DNA from 3 places in the Bradyrhizobium sp. 26S5 genome. Region 3 is predicted to be linked to each of the others. Evidence: predicted binding sites of a transcription regulator. Region 3 holds the regulator's gene; each other region holds the start of a gene.

Region 1 (6,280 bases), 4.1 Mb from region 3:
GCGCGGCGGCCTGCATGTCGGTGCGCTGCCGTTCCGCGTGCCGGTCTCGATCGACATGTACTGGAGCGCAAGGACGGCCAAATCCGGCCTGCACAAATGGGCGCGCGGCCTGCTCGCCGAGGAAGCCCGGGCTTATGCTGCCTGAGCCGCAGTCTTTGAAGACGGCCGTCGCGAAACGTCCTCCATCACGCAGCAAGGCCCGCGCTGGCGGCGCGGGCCTTGCGTGTTTCTTGCGTGTCTTGCGAGAGCCGCCGCGGCTCTCGCGGGTCAGAACACCCGCGAGAAGATCACGTAGAGGCAGCCCGACAGCAGGATCGCGGCGGGGAGCGTCAGCACCCAGGCCATCACCATGTTTCTGATGGTGGCGACCTGGAGGCCGGAGCCGTTGGCCGCCATCGCGCCGGCGACGCCTGACGACAGCACGTGTGTGGTCGAGACCGGCAGGCCGAACATGTCGGCGGCGCCGATGGTGGCGGCGGCAACGAGTTCGGCCGATGCACCCTGTGCGTAGGTGAGATGGGTCTTGCCGATCTTCTCACCGACCGTGACGACGATGCGCTTCCAGCCGATCATGGTGCCGAGGCCGAGCGCGATCGCGACCGCAACCTTCACCCAGGTTGGGATGAATTTGGTGGCGCTGTCGAGCGAGGCCTTGTAGGCGTTCAGGGTCGCGACCTCTTCCTTGCTGAGGTCGTTTTCCTTGTCCTTCATCAGGAAGCGGATCGCCTCCGAGGTCAGGTACATGTCGTTACGGGTGTTGCCGACGACTTCCGCCGGCACCTTGTTCAGCGAACCGTACTTCTGCACCTGGTCGCCGACGTCCTTCACCAGCACCGACAGCGAGGGATAGGTGCCTTCGCTGATGTGGTGCGACGAGACGTATTGGGTCACCGCCGGGCGGGGATCGCCGATGATGCTGTGGCCGGCGCCCTTGGCCGCGACCACCTTGGAGGCGGCCTCCGAGGTCTTCTGGAACTGGGCCACCTGGCTCTCCGGCAGCGCGCGGTTCAGAGCGTAGGCGGTCGGCACGGTACCGATCAGGATCAGCATGATCAGGCCCATGCCCTTCTGGCCGTCGTTCGAGCCGTGGGCGAAGCTGACGCCGGTACAGGTCAGGATCAGCAGGCCGCGGATCCAGAGCGGGGGCGCCTTGTTGCCTTCCGGCGCGGCGTAGAGCGCCGGGTTCCGGACGATCACCTTCAGCAGCAGCAGCAGCCCGGCGGCGCAGATAAAGCCGACCAGCGGCGACAGCAGAAGCGCGTAGCCGATCTCGGTGGCCTTGCCCCAATCCACGCCCGAGGTGCCGTCACGGCCGCGCAACAGCGCGTTGGCGACGCCGACGCCGATGATCGAGCCGATCAGCGTGTGCGAGGAGGAGGCGGGCAGGCCGAAATACCAGGTGCCGAGATTCCACAGGATCGCGGCGATCAACAGCGCGAACACCATGGCAAAGCCGGCGCTGGAGCCAACCTGCAGGATCAATTCCACCGGCAGCAGCGAGACGATGCCGAACGCCACCGCGCCGGTCGAGGTCAAGACGCCGAGGAAGTTGAACAGGCCGGACCACATCACCGCAGCTTCCGCCGGCAGCGAGTGGGTGTAGATCACGGTGGCCACCGCGTTGGCGGTGTCGTGGAAGCCATTCACGAACTCGAAGCCGAGCGCGATCAACAACGCGACCAGCAGCAGCAAGTAGGGCAGGTAGGAGGTGACCCTGGTGCCGGTGGCGTCGACGTCCGAATAGATGCTGTAGGCAACGTACAAAAGTCCCGCGGCAAGGATGCCGAAGAAGATGATCATCGTGAGCGGGTTAAAACCCTTGTCGAGATTGGGCCGCGACGCCGGCTGTATCGGCGCTCCATCGGCCAGCGATGAATTGAGTGTAATGTCGGTCATTCTGACGCCCCTCGTAGTTGGAGGGGCATTTTTGACTGATGGAGTTGAAGGTTAGATGACAAGCTCAACGTTGTTTTGCGCAGCGCAAGCAGGTGCTTGAATCCGCGCCATGCGTCATGCGCTGAATCTTGCTGCTTCTCCTTGAAATCGTTTGAACAGTCCCGCGAATACGGACACGACGGGACTGGCGCGCGCGGTGGATATCGCACGATCATTCGTGCGCATCGTCGGTCCAGGACGGCTGTTTCGGGAGTGAGGATGAGGTGGCGCGCCGCACGATCGGGGCTAGCAAACCGCGCAGCGCGCCCGCCTCAGGGTACGTCATGGCGTGAACATGACGCCCGATGCCCGTAGACACGTGAGGGTATCACGGATCAATTCAAGGTTGTAGGGATTTATCAGCGTTTTGAACAATTTCACGTTGAAGTGTGATCCTGCAGTTCCCCCGGAACTCAAGCCGCGTGGGCTGAATTGCGCAGCTGATTTGCGGCGATTTTCAGATCGTCGATAAAGCGTTGATATTCCAGCGCCTTGGCTTTCTCGTCGGGCAGCCGCAACAGATAGGACGGGTGTACGGTGACCAGCACCCTGGTTCCGTCATGCTCGATCAGCTGGCCGCGGTTCCTGTGGATAGGTGTGATCTTGCCGAGCACGCTCTGCGCGGCCGTGGCGCCGAGCGCCACCACGAGCTCCGGCTTGATGGCGGCGAGCTCGCGCTCATACCACTGCCGGCAGGCGCGGATCTCCGGTGTGCCCGGCTTCTGGTGCAGCCGGATCTTGCCGCGCGGCACGAACTTGAAGTGTTTCACCGCATTGGTGATGTAGACCTTGGCGCGCGCGATGCCGGCTTCCTCAAGCGCGCGATCGAGCATCTGCCCGGCGGGACCGACGAAGGGATGGCCGGCGAGATCTTCCTTGTCGCCGGGCTGCTCCCCGACCAGCATCAGCGTCGCGCCTTGCGGCCCTTCGCCGAACACGGTTTGCGTCGCGTCCTTCCACAGCGGGCAGGCGCGGCAAGCGGCGGCCTCGTCGCGCAAGGCTGCGATCGCGTCACGAGTTTGCTTGTCTTGAGTTTGCTTGTCTTGGGTTTGCTTGTCCTGGGTATGCGTGTCGCGAGCTTGCTTGCGGGGCATCGGCATATCCTGCCGCTGCTGCGGCTCGGCGGCCTTGCGTGCGATGAAGGGGCCGCTGGTCATGCGCATGGCGTCTTCGATCAGAGGTTTAATGATCGAGTCCTCGGGCAGGTTCCTCCAATAGGCCTGCGGCATCTCCATCACTTTCAGCCGCGCCGGATTGAAGCGGCCGTTGTCATGCCGCCGCCAGACCTCCTCGAGCCGGTCCTCGCTCGGAACCTCGGATTTGGCGACGCCCGGCGTGATCGAGATCGCGTGCCCGTCCCAATGTGCGCAGGCGTCGGGGGTCAGGATCGACCACGGCATGTCGGCGAAGCGGCCGGCGAAGAACGGTGCGGCATGCTCGACGATGCGATGCTCCGGCTCGAACCAGGCGACGTAATGCGCCTTCTGCTCGCGGCCGATCTCGCGGAAGCGCAGATGCGTGTGCATCCTGTCGATATCGCGATAGACCGCGCGCGCCATCGCGTGGACCTCGGCGACATCGGGATCATCAGTCGCGCTGAGCAGATCATGATGGCTGCGCAGCCGCCACAGCAGGCGATAGAGCAGGGCGAAGCGCTCGTCATTGCGATGCAGGATCGCGGTCCTTGCCAGCTCGATAAATTTGGCTGTGACGTTGAACTGCGCCTGCGGCGTATCAGGCAATTCATTCACGCAGGATGCCGACACCAGTTCGTCGTCGCTGCGCACCGTCCACGTGACGTCCGACGGCTTCACGTCATTCAGCACCAATCGCCGCGCGGCCTTGCGCCAGCCTTCGAAATCGGTGACGTTGTCGAGCACGATGATACGCATGCGATTGCTCCGTTTCCGTCACGCCGCCATTTTCCGGGCCGGCGCGCCGGACGCCGCGGGCGAACCGGCGGCGTGCAGTTCGGCCGCTCCTGAATCCCATTGATTCCGCTCATGAATCACGGAGCTCACCAATCCGATTGACTCTGCCGGCCCTGTTAGCTTTATATTAGAACATATCATGAACAAATGAGCCAGTCCCTGGTTCGGATCAGTGACGGCCTCAAATTTTGGTTGGGAAGGAGCGGCGCATATGAACGGCGCACGCACGGGTACGCTTGCGTCTCTGCGCGGCAGCATCGCGCGCATCGAGGCGCCATCGGAGGCGGCGATGCCGAACCGCATCGCGCTTGGACACGCCAGCGCGGACGCGATGCTGCGCGGCGGGCTTGCGGCGGCAACGCTGCACGAGGTGTTCGCGGCCGGCCATCAAGGCGGGGCGGCGACCGGCTTCATCGCGGGGCTTGCCGGACGGCTGTCTGCGCGCAAGCCGCTGGTCTGGGTGCGGCAGGATTTTTCCGATCGCGAAAACGGCGCGCTGTCGATGCGCGGGCTCGCCGAGCTCGGCCTCGATCCGCGCCTGCTGGTCACGGTGCGCGCCGCCGATATCGACAATGGCCTCCGCACCGCGGCCGACGCGCTCGCCTGCGATGCGCTCGGCGCCGTCGTGCTCGAGGTCTGGGGCCATGCGCGCCAGCTCGACCTCGTCGCCAGCCGCAAATTGACCCTGGCCGCGCAAGCCTCCGGCGTCACCGCGCTGGTGCTGCGGATCGCGGCAACGGCGATCCCCTCGACCGCGGAGACGCGCTGGATCGTGCGCGCGGCGCATTCGCCGCCCGGCAATGCCGCAAGCGCCTGGGGCGCGCCGCGCTTCGACGCCGAACTCGTGCGCAATCGTCATGGCCCGGTCGGGCGATGGATCATGGAATGGAAATGTGATGAGTGCCAATTCAGTGAACCGTCGGCGTATCCTCAGCCTGTGGCTGCCACGTCTGCCCATCGACCGCATCAAGCGCAAGCTCGCGCAGGACATCGTCTCGCAAGCTGATGCGCGGGACATTCGGCAGGTGGTAGGGCTCCCTCTCCCGCTTGCGGGGGAGGGTTGGGGTGGGGGTCTCGCCACGAACGACGCTCTTCGTGGGGAGAGAGCCCCCACCCGGATCGCATCTAACGATGCGATCCGGCCTCCCCCGCAAGCGGGAGAGGCGAAGAAAGAATCTCGCTTTCCGCAGCAATCGACTGAGGCCCCCAGCGTCGTCGTCGCAAAGGACCACAACGCGATCCTGCTGCACGCGATCGACGAGGCGGCGGTGCGCGCCGGGCTGTCGATCGGGCTGCCGCTCGCCAATGCGCGGGCGATCTGTCCGGAGCTCACGGTCTACGACGCCGATCCGGCCGCCGATCTGAAGACGCTGAACGACATCGCCGACTGGTGCGACCGCTTCACGCCGCTGGTCGCGCTTGATCCGCCTTACGGGCTGTTCCTCGACATCACCGGCTGCGCACATCTGTTCGGCGGCGAGCGCGCGTTGCTGCAGATCGTGACCAATGCGCTGAGCCGGCGCGGCTTTGCGGTCAGCGCTGCGATATCAGGCACCTCGATCGCGGCCCGCACGCTGACGCGTTACACTTCCGGGCAGATCGTCGCCAGCGGCGCGGAAGCAGAGGCGGTCGGCCCGCTGCCGGTGTCGGCGCTCGGCGCCGATCCTGCCGTGACCACCGGCCTGCGCCGCGCGGGCTTGAAGACCATCGGCGACGTCGCCTCACGCGCCCCGCATGAAATCTCGGCACGGTTCGGCGCCGCCTTCACCACCCTGCTCAGCCACGCGCTCGGTCAGGGCGATGCCCCGATCAGCCCGCGCAAGCCGCTGCCCGATTACATCGTCGAGAAGCGTTTCCCCGAACCGGTCTCCACCGACACCGTGATCGCGCTGACGTTACAAAGCCTCGCCAAGATGCTGGTGACGGCGATGGACAAGCAGGGCAAGGGCGCCCGGCAGCTGGAGGCGAGCTTCTTCCGCACCGACGGCGCGGTGCGCGCGATCATGGTCGAGACCGGCCGTCCGGTGACGCGGCCCGAGATGATCGACCGCCTGTTCCGCGAGCGGCTCGATGCGCTCAATGATCCCCTTGATCCCGGCTTCGGTTTCGACCTCATTCGCCTTGCCGCCGGGCGTACCGAGATCGTGGTGCAGCAACAGCGCGATCTCGACACGTCAGTGCACGACAATGACGAGCTCTCGGCGCTGATCGACCGCATCGCCGCCCGCATCGGCGGCAAACGCGTCGTCGTGCATCTGCCGCTGGAGAGCCACATCCCCGAACGATCGGCGCTCGCGCTACCGGCGCAGCATCATCTGACTGCTGCCAGCGCCGCCGCCTGGCCGGAACGCGTCGCCGGCGAGCCGCCGCTGCGTCCCTTGCGGCTGTTCGATCGGCCCGAGCCGATCAAGGTG
Region 2 (6,280 bases), 1.1 Mb from region 3:
CTGCGGAACGGCCTTGGCCTTTTCGCGCAGCGCGTGGCCCTGCGGCGTCAGCGCGATCAGGACCTGGCGCTCGTCCTCGGTGCTGCGGGTCCGCTTGATCAGTTCGGCCGCCTCGAGCCGCTTGAGCAGCGGCGTCAGCGTGCCGGAATCCAGGAACAGGCGCTCGCCGAGGTGCTTCACCGGCACGTCGTCGCGCTCCCACAGCGCCAGCATCACGAGATACTGCGGATAGGTCAGCCCAAGCCGGTCGAGCAGCGGCTTGTAGACGCGGTTGAAGGCGTGCGCGGTCGAATAGACCGCAAAGCAGATCTGGTTATCGAGCCGCAGCGCCTGATCCGCCGCCGTTGGTTTCCTGACCATGATTCCCATCGAATCCATCTCGTTTCCGGGTCATTCTGGGCTCACGGGAGCCGGGATTCAATTGCGAACAATTAAATGTGAGGCCACATATTTTATATTGTGCGCAATCTAATTGCGTGCAATATATCGTTCGTCGAACACGAACTCAAGTCCACCGAAGTCCAAACCCAAGGGAGACCACCATGTCTGTGAACGTGCTCTACAAGACCAGCGCCAAGGCAACCGGCGGCCGCGACGGCCATGCGGCGACGCTCGACGGCGCGCTCGACGTCAAGCTCACCACCCCGAAGGAGCTCGGTGGCGGCGGCGGCGCCGGCAACAATCCGGAGCAGCTGTTCGCGGCCGGCTATGCGGCCTGCTTCATCGGCGCCATGAAGTTCGTGGCCTCGCAGGGCGGCCCGAAGGTTCCTGCCGACGCCTCGGTGACCTCGACGGTCGGTATCGGCCCGCGCTCTGCAGGCGGCTTCGGCCTCGCCGTCGAGCTCGCCGTCTCGCTGCCCGGCCTTCCCCGGGCCGAGGCCGAAGCGCTGGTCGAAAAGGCCCACCAGGTGTGCCCCTATTCCAACGCGACCCGCGGCAATGTCGACGTCAAGCTGAGCGTCGTCTAATTCGCCTTCCGCCAATGGTCCGCCACATCAGCGTGGCGGACCATTGCATTTGCAGGAGATCATTGCATTTCGAATGCCAGTTCGCTTGGCGAACGCAGGCGCGGCCCACTGCATGGGCCTGCGCGGACGGGAGCATTGCTGCCTCGCCCGAAGACCGTTAGCTCTGGGACCTCGTTTTTGAGTCCCAACTGAGCGAAGGTTGCTTCCATGAATACCCCAGCGGCTACGGGCGCGATGACCGGACTGCGCGTGATCGATCTGACGCGCGTGCTCGGCGGCCCGTATTGCACCCAGATCCTCGCCGACCACGGCGCCGACGTGATCAAGGTCGAGCCGCCCGCCGGCGATGAGGTGCGCGACTGGGGCCCTCCCTTCCACGAGGAAGACGCGGCCTATTTCGTCGGCATCAACCGCAACAAGCGCTCGATCGGCCTCGACCTCGCCTCCGAGGGCGGACGCGTCGTGCTGATGAAGATGCTCGAGACCGCCGACGTGCTGATCGAGAATTTCAAGCCGGGCACGCTCGACAGATGGGGCATCGGCAACGACGTGCTGCGCGCGAAGTTTCCGCGCCTCGTGCATTGCCGGATCTCCGGCTTCGGTGCCGACGGCCCGCGCGGCGGCAATCCGGGCTATGATGCGATCATCCAGGCGATGACCGGCATGATCGCGGCCACCGGCTCGCCGGAGAGCGGCCCGATGCGCATCGGCGTGCCGCTGGTCGACATCACCACCGGTCTCTATGCGGCGATCGGCATCCTGATGGCGCTGTCGGAGCGGCAGCGTTCGGGGCTCGGCCAGTTCATCGAGACCACGCTGTACGAGACCGGGCTTGCGATCATGCATCCGCACACCGCGAACTATTTCATGCACGGCAAGCCGCCGTCGCTCACCGGCAACGAGCATCCCAACCTCGTGCCCTACGCGATCTTCCCGACCAAGACCGACAACATCTTCATCGGCGTCGGCAATGACGGCACCTTCCGCAAGCTCGCCAAGGAAATCGGCAAGCCGGAGCTCGGCACCGATCCGCGCTTTGCCCGCGACAAGGACCGCATCGCCAACCGCGATGCGCTGCGGGCGGAGCTTGCCGCGGTGTTCAGCCAGCACGAGGCCGAGCCGCTGTGCAACCGGCTGCTCGCGGCCGGCCTGCCGGCAGGCCCGGTGCAGAAGATCGACCAGGCGCTGACCAACCCGCACACGATCCATCGCGGCGACGTCATCGAGAAGGATTGGTACAAGGGCGTCGCCTCGCCGATCCGCCTCGAACGCACCAAGCCGAGCCTGCGCCGCACGCCGCCGAAGTTCAGCCAGCACGCCGCGGAAGTGCTCGGCGAGTTCGGCTACTCCAAGGACGAGATCAACGGCCTGGTTGAAAAGGGCGTGGTCTGCGGTCCCCAGCGCAAGCGCTAAACCTCACGCCTGCTCTGCGGTGCAACGTCGCGTCCGGCGTTGCACCGCACGGACGCGGCCGCAATCTCCGCCTTTTTTACCGCTTCCCTTTGCTTCGGCTTCCCCCCTACCATGACTTTCGTTTATACGGTCATTTGAACGTCATCCGGCGCTGTTAACGCGCGCAACGAAAGATGGCGTTCCAACCGGGAGGGGTTTTGATGATCTTTCGACGACTCGGCGCTGCTGCGGCAGCCGCTGCCGCGCTTGCATTCGCGTCGCCAGCATTTGCGGTGACCGAGATTCAGTGGTGGCACGCGATGACCGGCGCCAACAACGACGTCATCGTCAAGCTGGCCAACGACTTCAACGCCGCGCAATCCGACTACAAGGTCATCCCGACCTACAAGGGCGGCTACGCCGACACCATGAACGCCGGCATCGCCGCCTTCCGCGCCGGCAACGCGCCGCATATCATGCAGGTGTTCGAGGTCGGCACCGCGACGATGATGGCCGCCACCGGCGCCGTCAAACCGGTCTACAAGCTGATGGCCGATGCCGGCGAGAAGTTCGATCCGAGCGTCTACCTGCCCGCGATCACCGGCTACTACTCGACCTCGAAGGGCGAGATGCTGTCATTCCCCTTCAACTCGTCGTCGACCGTGATGTGGGTCAATCTCGACGCGCTGAAGAAGGCCAACATCGCGGAGATTCCGAAGACCTGGCCGCAACTGTTCGATGACGCCAAGAAGCTGAAGGCGGCCGGCTACGCCACCTGCGGCTTCTCCGGCTCCTGGGTCACCTGGGTCAATCTCGAGCAGCTGTCGGCCTGGCACAACGTGCCGCTCGCCAGCAAGGCCAACGGCCTCGACGGCTTCGACACCGTGCTCGAATTCAACGGCCCGTTGCAGGTCAAGCACCTCGAGACTCTGGTCGAGTTGCAGAAGGACAAGATCTACGACTATGCCGGCCGCACCAACACCGGCGAAGGCCGCTTCACCTCGGGTGAGTGCCCGATCTATCTGACCTCGTCGGCCTTCTTCGGCAACGTCAAGGCGCAGGCCAAGTTCAACTTCACCGCGGCGCCGATGCCGTACTATCCCGACGTCAAGGGCGCGCCGCAGAACTCGATCATCGGCGGCGCCTCGCTCTGGGTCATGGGCGGCAAATCGGCCGAGGAATACAAGGGCGTGGCCAAGTTCCTGACCTTCCTCTCGGACACCGACCGCCAGATCTGGATCCACAAGGCCTCGGGCTATCTGCCGATCACCAAGGCAGCCTATGCCAAGGCCAAGGAAGAGGGCTTCTACAAGGACCAGCCCTATCTCGAGACCCCGCTGCTTGAACTCACCAACAAGGAGCCGACCGAGAATTCCCGCGGTCTGCGCCTCGGCAACATGGTGCAGCTGCGCGACATGTGGTCGGAGGAGATCGAGCAGGCGCTGGCCGGCAAGAAGACCGCCAAGCAGGCGCTGGACGCCGCCGTCGAGCGCGGCAACCAGATGCTGCGGCAGTTTGAAAAGACCGCCGTCCGCTGACATGATGCCTTCGGCATGATCCGGAAAAGTGCGAAGCGGTTTTCCGGAAAGATCATGCCCAAACGACGAGCTAAAGCGCGACGATCTCGTCGCGCTTTAGGGCCATCCCCCGGCAGGCCGCGACCTCGCGGCCTGCCCTTTTTGCCGAGACCATGCAAAAGCAAGCGATTTTCCAATCAAAGCTGTTGCCTTACGCGCTGGTTGCTCCGCAACTCGCGATCGTCCTGATCTTTTTCTACTGGCCGGCCGTGCAGGCGGTGATCCAGTCCTTCCTGCTGCAGGACGCCTTCGGCCTGTCCACCAGCTTCGTTTGGTTCGAGAACTATCTCGAACTGTTCAAGGACGCGACCTATTTCGCGGCGATCGTCAGGACCTTCGTGTTCTCGTTCGCGATCGCGGTCTCCTCGCTGTCGTTCGCACTGCTGCTCGCGGTGATGGCCGACAGGCCGCTGCGCGGCTCGACGCTCTACCGCACGCTGCTGATCTGGCCCTACGCGGTGGCTCCGCCGGTGGTCGGCGTGCTCTGGGTGTTCATGCTGCACCCCTCGCTCGGGGTGCTGTCGCGCTATTTGCGCGGCATGGGCATCGACTGGAATCCGCTGCTCAACGGCGACCAGGCGGCGGCCCTGATCATCCTCGCCGCGGCCTGGAAGCAGATCTCCTACAATTTCCTGTTCTTCCTCGCCGGCCTGCAGAGCATCCCGAAGAGCGTGATCGAAGCCGCCGCGATCGACGGCGCCCGTCCGATGCGGCGGTTCTGGACCGTGATCTTCCCGCTGCTGTCGCCGACCATCTTCTTCCTCCTGGTCATCAACATCGTCTACGCCTTCTTTGACACTTTCGGCATCATCGACACCATGACCCGCGGCGGTCCGGGCAAGGCGACCGAGACGCTGGTCTACAAGGTCTATACCGACGGTCTGCTCGGCGGCAATCTCGGCTCCTCGGCGGCGCAGTCGGTCATCCTGATGGTCATCGTCGTCGTGCTGACCGGCATCCAGTTCCGCTTCGTCGAACGCAAGGTGACCTACTGATGGTCGAGGAGGAAGGCTTCCAGCGCTATCTGGCTCACGCCATCCTGTGGATCGGGATCGCGATCGTTGCCTTCCCGGTCTATCTCGCGATCGTCGCCTCGACCCAGGACAACGCGGTCATCGCCAACGGACAGATGTCGCTGTTGCCGGGCGGCCACTTCCTCGAGACCTACTACCAGACGCTGTTTGTCGGCACGAGCGGCTCGACCCGCGAGCCGGTGCTCAACATGATGCTGAACTCGCTGATCATGGCGCTCCTGATCGCGGTCGGCAAAATCGCGATCTCGATCATCTCGGCCTACGCGATCGTGTATTTCCGATTTCCCTTCCGGATAGCGATCTTCTGGATCATCTTCATCACCCTGATGCTGCCGGTCGAGGTGCGCATCTACCCGACCTACAAGATCGTCGCCGATCTGCATCTGCTCGACAGCTATGCCGGCCTGTCGCTGCCGCTGATCGCCTCGGCCACCGCAACGCTGCTGTTCCGGCAGTTCTTCATGACCGTGCCGGATGAACTGCTCGAGGCCTCGCGGATCGACGGCGCGGGCCCGTTCCGCTTCTTCTGGGATACGCTACTGCCGCTGTCGCGCACCAACATGGCCGCGCTGTTCGTGATCCTGTTTATCCTCGGCTGGAATCAGTATCTCTGGCCGTTGTTGATCACCACGCGCGACGACATGCAGACCATCCAGGTCGGCATTCGCAAGATGATCACCACGACCGACGCGCTGACCGAATGGCCGGTGGTGATGGCGACCGCGCTGCTGGCGATGCTGCCGCCGGTGTTCGTCGTGGTCGCGATGCAGAAACTGTTCGTGCGCGGATTGGTGGAGACGGAAAAGTAATGGCTAACGTCACGCTGCGCAGCGTCCGCAAGACCTATCCCGGCGGCTTCGAGGCCATCAAGGGCGTCGATGTCGACGTCGGCGACGGCCAGTTCTGCGTGCTGGTCGGTCCATCCGGCTGCGGCAAGTCCACGCTGCTGCGCATGGTCGCGGGGCTCGAGACCATCACCGGCGGCGAGATCGACATCGGCGGCCGCGTCGTCAACCAGGTCGAGCCCGCCGATCGCGACATTGCGATGGTGTTCCAGAACTACGCGCTCTATCCGCATATGAGCGTCTACAACAACATGGCCTACGGCCTGCGCAACCGCGGCATGGCCGAGACCGAGATCAGGACCCGGGTGGAGGAAGCCGCCCGCGTGCTCGAGCTCTCGCCGATGCTGGAGCGCAAGCCGCGCCAGCTCTCCGGCGGCCAGCGCCAGCGCGTCGCGATGGGCCGCGCCATCGTGCGTCAGCCGAAAGTGTTCCTGTTCGACGAGCCGCTGTCGAACCTCGACGCC
Region 3 (6,280 bases):
ATCGAGAAGACCTGGTCGTCGGACATCAAGAGCTAAGTTCGATATTTCGAACACGGCCCGTGCCGCCTTCCAAGGGCGGCACAGGTTGAGCGATCAAGGCCCCGGGCTCCGTTACCGCGGCAAGAAACGCGGACGGGGCCCGGGCTCGCGCCTCCGAAGGCGCAAGCCGGAATGGCGCCCGGTCAACTGCGTCAGTGAAGATCGCTTCGGGGCGTAGCGGTTTGCGTGGCTTTCACATAGTAAAGAGGGGATTGGCGTGGCAGACATGGCTGTTCAGAGCGATGTGATGGAAGCCGCGGGACCGTACGATCGCGCCAAGGCCCTCAGCGCCTTCAAGCTGGGTGATCTCACCTTCTATTGGATCACCCGCATCTCGGCGATTTCGGTTCTGTTGATCCTCGGCGGCATCATCCTGTCGCTGATCGTCGGCGCCTGGCCGGCGATGAAGGAATATGGTTTCGCCTTCCTCTGGACGCAGCGCTGGGCACCCTCGGCCGATCCGCCGGTGCTCGGCGCGCTCGGCCCGATCTACGGCACGCTGATCACCTCGGTCATCGCGATGATGATCGCGATCCCGGTCGGCATCGGCATCGCCATCTTCCTCACCGAACTCTGCCCGCAAATGCTGCGCCGCCCGATCGGCATCGCCATCGAGCTGCTAGCCGGCATCCCCTCGATCATCTACGGCATGTGGGGCTTCTTCGTGCTGGGCCCGTTCCTGGCCAACACGTTCCAGCCGTTCATGATCCGGATCTTCGAAGGCGTGCCCGTGCTGGGTGCGGTGTTCGGAGGCCCGCCGTCCTATCTCAGCCTGTTCAACGCCGCGCTGATCCTTGCGATCATGGTGCTGCCCTTCATCACCGCGATCTCGGTCGACGTGTTCAAGACCGTGCCGCCGGTGCTGAAGGAGGCCGCCTACGGCATGGGCTGCACCACCTGGGAAGTCGTCCGCAGCGTCGTGATCCCCTACACCCGGGTCGGCGTGATCGGCGGCGTCATGCTGGCGCTCGGCCGCGCACTCGGTGAGACCATGGCGGTGACCTTCATCATCGGCAACTCGTTCCGCATCTCGTCGTCGATCTTCGCGCCGGGCACCACGATCTCGGCCGCGATCGCCTCCGAATTCGCCGAGAGCGACGGCCTGCACCAGTCCGGCCTGATCCTGCTCGGCTTGCTGCTGTTCGTGCTGACCTTCTTCGTGCTCGCCGGCGCGCGATTGATGCTGATGCGGCTTGAAACGAAGGCGGGGAAGTAGCGCCATGAACCCGATCTACAAATCCCGCCGCCGCAGCGACATCGTCATCCGCGCACTCTGCGTCGGCGCGGCGCTGTTCGGCGTCACCTGGCTGGCGCTGATCCTGTTCACGCTGCTCTACAACGGCCTCGCCGGCCTCAGCGTGCAGCTGTTCACCCAGAACACGCCGCCGCCGGGCTCGACCGACGGCGGTCTGCTCAACGCCATCGTCGGCTCGGTCATCATGACCGTGATCGGCGTCGGCATCGGTGCGCCGCTCGGCCTGTTCGCCGGCACCTACCTCGCCGAATACGGCAAGAACGACAAGCTCACCTCGGTGATCCGCTTCATCAACGACATCCTGCTCAGCGCGCCCTCGATCATCATCGGCCTGTTCATCTATGGTGCGGTCGTGGTGCCGATGCGCGGCTTCTCGGCGATCGCAGGCGCGCTCGCGCTCGCTGTGATCGTGATCCCGGTCGTGCTGCGCACCACCGAGGACATGCTGCTGCTGGTGCCCAATCCGCTGCGCGAGGCGGCCTCCGCGCTCGGCCTGCCGCGCTCGCTGGTGATCAAGCGGATCGCTTATCGTGCAGCGCGATCCGGCTTGATCACCGGCGTGCTGCTGGCGACCGCCCGCGTCGCCGGCGAAACCGCGCCGCTGCTGTTCACCGCGCTGTCGAACCAGTTCTTCAGCTGGGATTTGACCAAGACCATGGCCAACCTGCCGGTGACCATCAACAACTTCGTGCAGAGCCCCTACGCCTACTGGAAAGAGCTGGCGTGGAGCGGTGCGCTGCTCATCACATTCACTGTGCTCGCGCTGAACATCGGCGCGCGCATCCTTGGTGCCGAAAGGGCCGCAAAATGACCGAGCTTTCCGTCTCCACGACTGCCGCGAGCCACGTTCCCCAGGTGCCGCTGCCGGAAGCGCCGCCGAAAGTCACGGTGCGCAACCTCAACTTCTATTACGGCGAGCACCACGCGCTGAAGAACATCAACCTGACGCTCGGCACCAACCGCGTCACGGCGTTCATCGGCCCGTCCGGCTGCGGCAAGTCGACCTTGCTGCGCATCTTCAACCGGATGTATGACCTCTATCCAGGCCAGCGCGCGGTCGGCCAGCTGATGCTGGACCAGACCAACATTCTCGATCCCAAGCTCGACCTCAATCTGCTGCGTGCGCGGGTCGGCATGGTGTTCCAGAAGCCGACGCCGTTCCCGATGACGATCTACGAGAACATCGCCTTCGGCATCCGCCTCTACGAGAAGATCTCGAAGTCCGAGATGGACGACCGGGTCGAGAAGGCGCTGCGCGGCGGCGCGCTGTGGAACGAGGTCAAGGACAAGCTGAACGCCTCCGGCCTGTCGCTCTCCGGCGGCCAGCAGCAGCGGCTGTGCATCGCACGCACCGTGGCGGTGCGTCCCGAGGTGATCCTGTTCGACGAGCCGTGCTCGGCGCTCGACCCGATCTCGACCGCCAAGGTCGAGGAGCTGATCCAGGAGCTCTCCGAGGACTACACGATCGCGATCGTCACCCACAACATGCAGCAGGCGGCGCGCGTCTCCGACAAAACCGCCTTCATGTATCTCGGCGAGCTGATCGAGTTCGACGACACCAACAAGATTTTCACCTCGCCGAGCGATCGACGCACGCAGGACTACATCACCGGCCGGTTCGGCTGAGGAGACAAGCGATGGCTTCTGAACATACCGCCAAGGCATTCGACAGCGACCTGCAGGAGTTGACCCGCCTGGTCGCCGAGATGGGCGGCCTCGTCGAGCGCATGATCACCGAGTCGGTCGACGCGCTGATCCGCCGCGACGTCGCGCTGGGCAAGCGCGTGGTCGCCGCCGACATCGAGATCGACAATCTGCAGCGCGTCATCGAGGAGCGCGCGGTGCTGACGATCGCTCGCCGCCAGCCGATGGCGATCGACCTGCGCGAGATCGTCAGCGCGATGCGCGTCGCGACTGACCTCGAGCGGATCGGCGACCTCGCCAAGAACATGGGCAAGCGCGTCGCGGCGCTGGAGAGCGATTTCCAGCCGCTGAAGTTGATCCGCGGCCTCGAGCACATGACCGATCTCGTACTGTCTCAGGTCAAGTCGGTGCTCGACGCCTATGCCGCGCACGATCTGCCGGCGGCGATGAACGTCTGGAAGGGCGACGAGGAGGTCGATGCGATCTGCACCTCGCTGTTCCGCGAGCTGCTTACCTACATGATGGAGGATCCGCGCAACATCTCGTTCTGTATCCATCTGATGTTCTGCGCCAAGAACATCGAGCGGATCGGCGACCACGCCACCAATATCGCCGAGACCGTGTTCTACATGATCGAGGGCCAGCAGATCACCGACAAGCGTCCGAAGGGCGATATGACCAATTTCGCCACCACGGTGCCGGGCAACTAGGGCATGATCCGCATCGGCGGAACCGGATTGTCGTCGCGACAAACCGTTTCCACGGGGAATATGCTCAGGGGTTGAGTGTTTCGGTTTGCGTTTGGGCAACGGATCACCACAGAGAAAGAACTTAGACCGATGAGCGCACGCATTCTGGTAGTCGAAGACGAGGAAGCGCTGACGACGCTGTTGCGCTACAACCTCGATGCGGAAGGCTACGACGTCGAAACGGTGGGACGCGGCGACGACGCCGACACCAGGTTGAAGGAGCGCATCCCCGACCTCGTGGTACTCGATTGGATGCTGCCGGGCCTGTCCGGCATCGAGCTGTGCCGCCGTCTGCGGGCGCGGCCCGAGACCAAGCAGCTTCCGATCATCATGCTGACCGCGCGCGGCGAGGAGAGTGAGCGCGTGCGCGGGCTTGCCACCGGCGCCGACGATTACATCGTCAAGCCGTTCTCGGTGCCCGAGCTGCTCGCGCGGGTGAAGGGCCTGCTGCGCCGTGCGAGCCCGGAGCGGCTTGCCACCGTGCTGACCTATGGCGATATCGAACTCGACCGCGAGAAGCGCCGCGTGGCGCGCTCCGGCCGCCCGATCGATCTCGGGCCGACCGAATATCGTCTGCTCGAATTCTTCCTCGAGCATCCCGGCCGGGTGTTCAGCCGCGAGCAGCTGCTCGACAGCGTCTGGGGCCGCGACATCTATATCGACGAGCGCACCGTCGACGTGCATATCGGCCGCCTGCGCAAGTTGCTCAATCCGGGCCGCGAGCAGGATCCGATCCGCACCGTGCGCGGCGCCGGCTACGCGCTCGACGACCGCTTCGCGAAGGCCGAGCCGCAGCCGTAAGGCCGCGCGGCATTCACAAGCCGCAACACGGCGTCGTCCCGGCGAAAGCCGGGACCCATACGCCGCGGCCGGCGCAATGGGCAAGTGGCCAGACAGCTTTCTAACAACACCCATTCGTGGTTATGGGTCCCGGCCTGCGCCGGGACGACGCCGGTGATGCATCCGGGCGACGAGCCACAAAAAAATCCCCGCTTTCACGGGGATTTCTTTTTCAGTCCTACGCCAGTTTCCCGAGTGCTCACTTGATCTGCGGTTTCGCCGACGGCCGGCGGCGATCGCCGGCGGGCTGGTAGGCGACGCGCGAGTGGTGTGCGCAATAGGGCAGGCCGCCGAGCGCCTTGCCGCCGCAGAAGAAGAATTCCGGGCTCGAGGGATCGCCGACCGGCCAGTGGCAGGTGGCTTCGTTCAGCTCGAGCAGCGACAGCCGCTGGCTCATCGGCACCACGTTGTCGTAGGAGATCGGATCGGGCTCCATCTCGACCTCGAAGGCATGCGCCAGCGCGGTGTTGCCGCGCGAGACCGGACGCGCCACCCGCATCATGTGCTGGGCGGGGCGGGCCTTGCGCTGCCGCGGCGCCGCCGTGGAGGGGGCCTTGGCGCGGCCGGAGAGGCCGAGCCGATGCACTTTGCCGATCACGGCGTTTCGCGTCACATTGCCAAGTTCCGCGGCGATCTGGCTGGCCGAGAGGCCAGACTCCCAGAGCTTCTTCAGCTGCTCGACGCGATCGTCGGACCAGGTCAATACAGTCATCGCATTCTTCCTTTCGCATGGCGCCGGCCAGTCATTGGAGCGACGCTGCGAGCCAAATCCGGGTCAAAATCCCAGCGGCCAGAATCCCTTAGCCCTCGCCGGGCGCGGTTTTGAGCCCGAACGTTTACGTGTGACACGAAGGCTACTTAGAGGGTCCAGTACTGCCGCACGAGATGTCGTACCCGACAGGCCAAACGCTACAATATGGCGTGACTCTGGCGCAAGAGTCCGCGGCCGTGCGTCCACATGTTCCCACAAAGTTAAGCACTGCAATGAGGCTTTTCCACCGCACCGGAATGCTCCGGATTGCGCTCGTTCCGCATCGCAGGAAGGTCGGCAAAGGCCGGCTGCTGGCGATTGACACCTACTGGCCGCAGCATAGAATGCCTGTACGTGCCGCCCGCAAAGGCGGCCGTTTTGTTTTCCGAAGCTGGCCGTTGCTGCACTGGCGTCAAGCCGCCCGGCAATTGTCGGCTTCAAACCGGCAGTGAACGCCATGACCAACAGCGCCTCGTCGCATCTGCTCCCCGTCTTCGCCCGGGTCGATCTCGGCTTCGAGCGCGGCGAGGGCGCCTGGCTGATCGCAACCAACGGCGACCGCTATCTCGATTTCACCTCGGGCGTTGCGGTGAACGCGCTCGGGCATGCGCATCCGCATCTGGTCAAGGCGCTGCAGGAACAGGCGACCAAGCTCTGGCACATGTCGAACCTGTTCAAGAGCCCGGACGGCGAGGCGCTGGCCGCCCGGCTGTGCGAGCAGAGCTTTGCCGACTTCGTGTTCTTCTGCAATTCCGGCGCAGAGGCGATGGAAGGCGTGATCAAGCTGGTCCGCCACTATCACTTCTCCAAGGGCCATCCCGAGCGCTACCGCATCATCACCTTCGAAGGTGCCTTCCATGGCCGCACGCTGGGTACGCTGGCCGCGACCGGCTCGCCAAAATATCTCGAGGGTTTTGGCCCGCCGATGGACGGCTTCGACCAGGTGCCGCACGGCGACATCGAGGCGGTGAAGAAGGCGATCGGCCCGCATACCGCCGGCAT

The links. The regulator PhoB, encoded in region 3, activates phosphate uptake and scavenging genes when phosphate is short. The targets are predictions, from matches to a motif close to TGTCATNNANCTGTCAT.
Region 1: V5279_RS14750 (inorganic phosphate transporter) is a predicted target of PhoB. The motif match lies at 1,941-1,957, and genes of this name have one in related genera.
Region 2: ugpB (sn-glycerol-3-phosphate ABC transporter substrate-binding protein UgpB) is a predicted target of PhoB. The motif match lies at 2,510-2,526, and genes of this name have one in related genera.

The regions. Positions count from the first base shown of each region.
Region 1 is NZ_CP145948.1:3,186,940-3,193,219, forward strand. It holds gene V5279_RS14745 (LysR family transcriptional regulator) at 1-359, shown strand, start outside; gene V5279_RS14750 (inorganic phosphate transporter) at 268-1,896, opposite strand; gene V5279_RS14755 (UdgX family uracil-DNA binding protein) at 2,349-3,827, opposite strand; gene V5279_RS14760 (DNA repair protein) at 4,078-4,872, shown strand; gene V5279_RS14765 (DNA polymerase Y family protein) at 4,763-6,280, shown strand, end outside.
Region 2 is NZ_CP145948.1:132,345-138,624, reverse strand. It holds gene V5279_RS00665 (MarR family transcriptional regulator) at 1-360, opposite strand, end outside; gene V5279_RS00660 (organic hydroperoxide resistance protein) at 543-968, shown strand; gene V5279_RS00655 (CaiB/BaiF CoA-transferase family protein) at 1,176-2,381, shown strand; gene ugpB (sn-glycerol-3-phosphate ABC transporter substrate-binding protein UgpB) at 2,582-3,898, shown strand; gene ugpA (sn-glycerol-3-phosphate ABC transporter permease UgpA) at 4,051-4,932, shown strand; gene ugpE (sn-glycerol-3-phosphate ABC transporter permease UgpE) at 4,932-5,780, shown strand; gene V5279_RS00635 (sn-glycerol-3-phosphate import ATP-binding protein UgpC) at 5,780-6,280, shown strand, end outside.
Region 3 is NZ_CP145948.1:8,738,403-8,744,682, reverse strand. It holds gene pstS (phosphate ABC transporter substrate-binding protein PstS) at 1-36, shown strand, start outside; gene pstC (phosphate ABC transporter permease subunit PstC) at 266-1,255, shown strand; gene pstA (phosphate ABC transporter permease PstA) at 1,260-2,105, shown strand; gene pstB (phosphate ABC transporter ATP-binding protein PstB) at 2,102-2,920, shown strand; gene phoU (phosphate signaling complex protein PhoU) at 2,932-3,648, shown strand; gene phoB (phosphate regulon transcriptional regulator PhoB) at 3,778-4,488, shown strand; gene V5279_RS41385 (GcrA family cell cycle regulator) at 4,727-5,239, opposite strand; gene V5279_RS41380 (aspartate aminotransferase family protein) at 5,736-6,280, shown strand, end outside.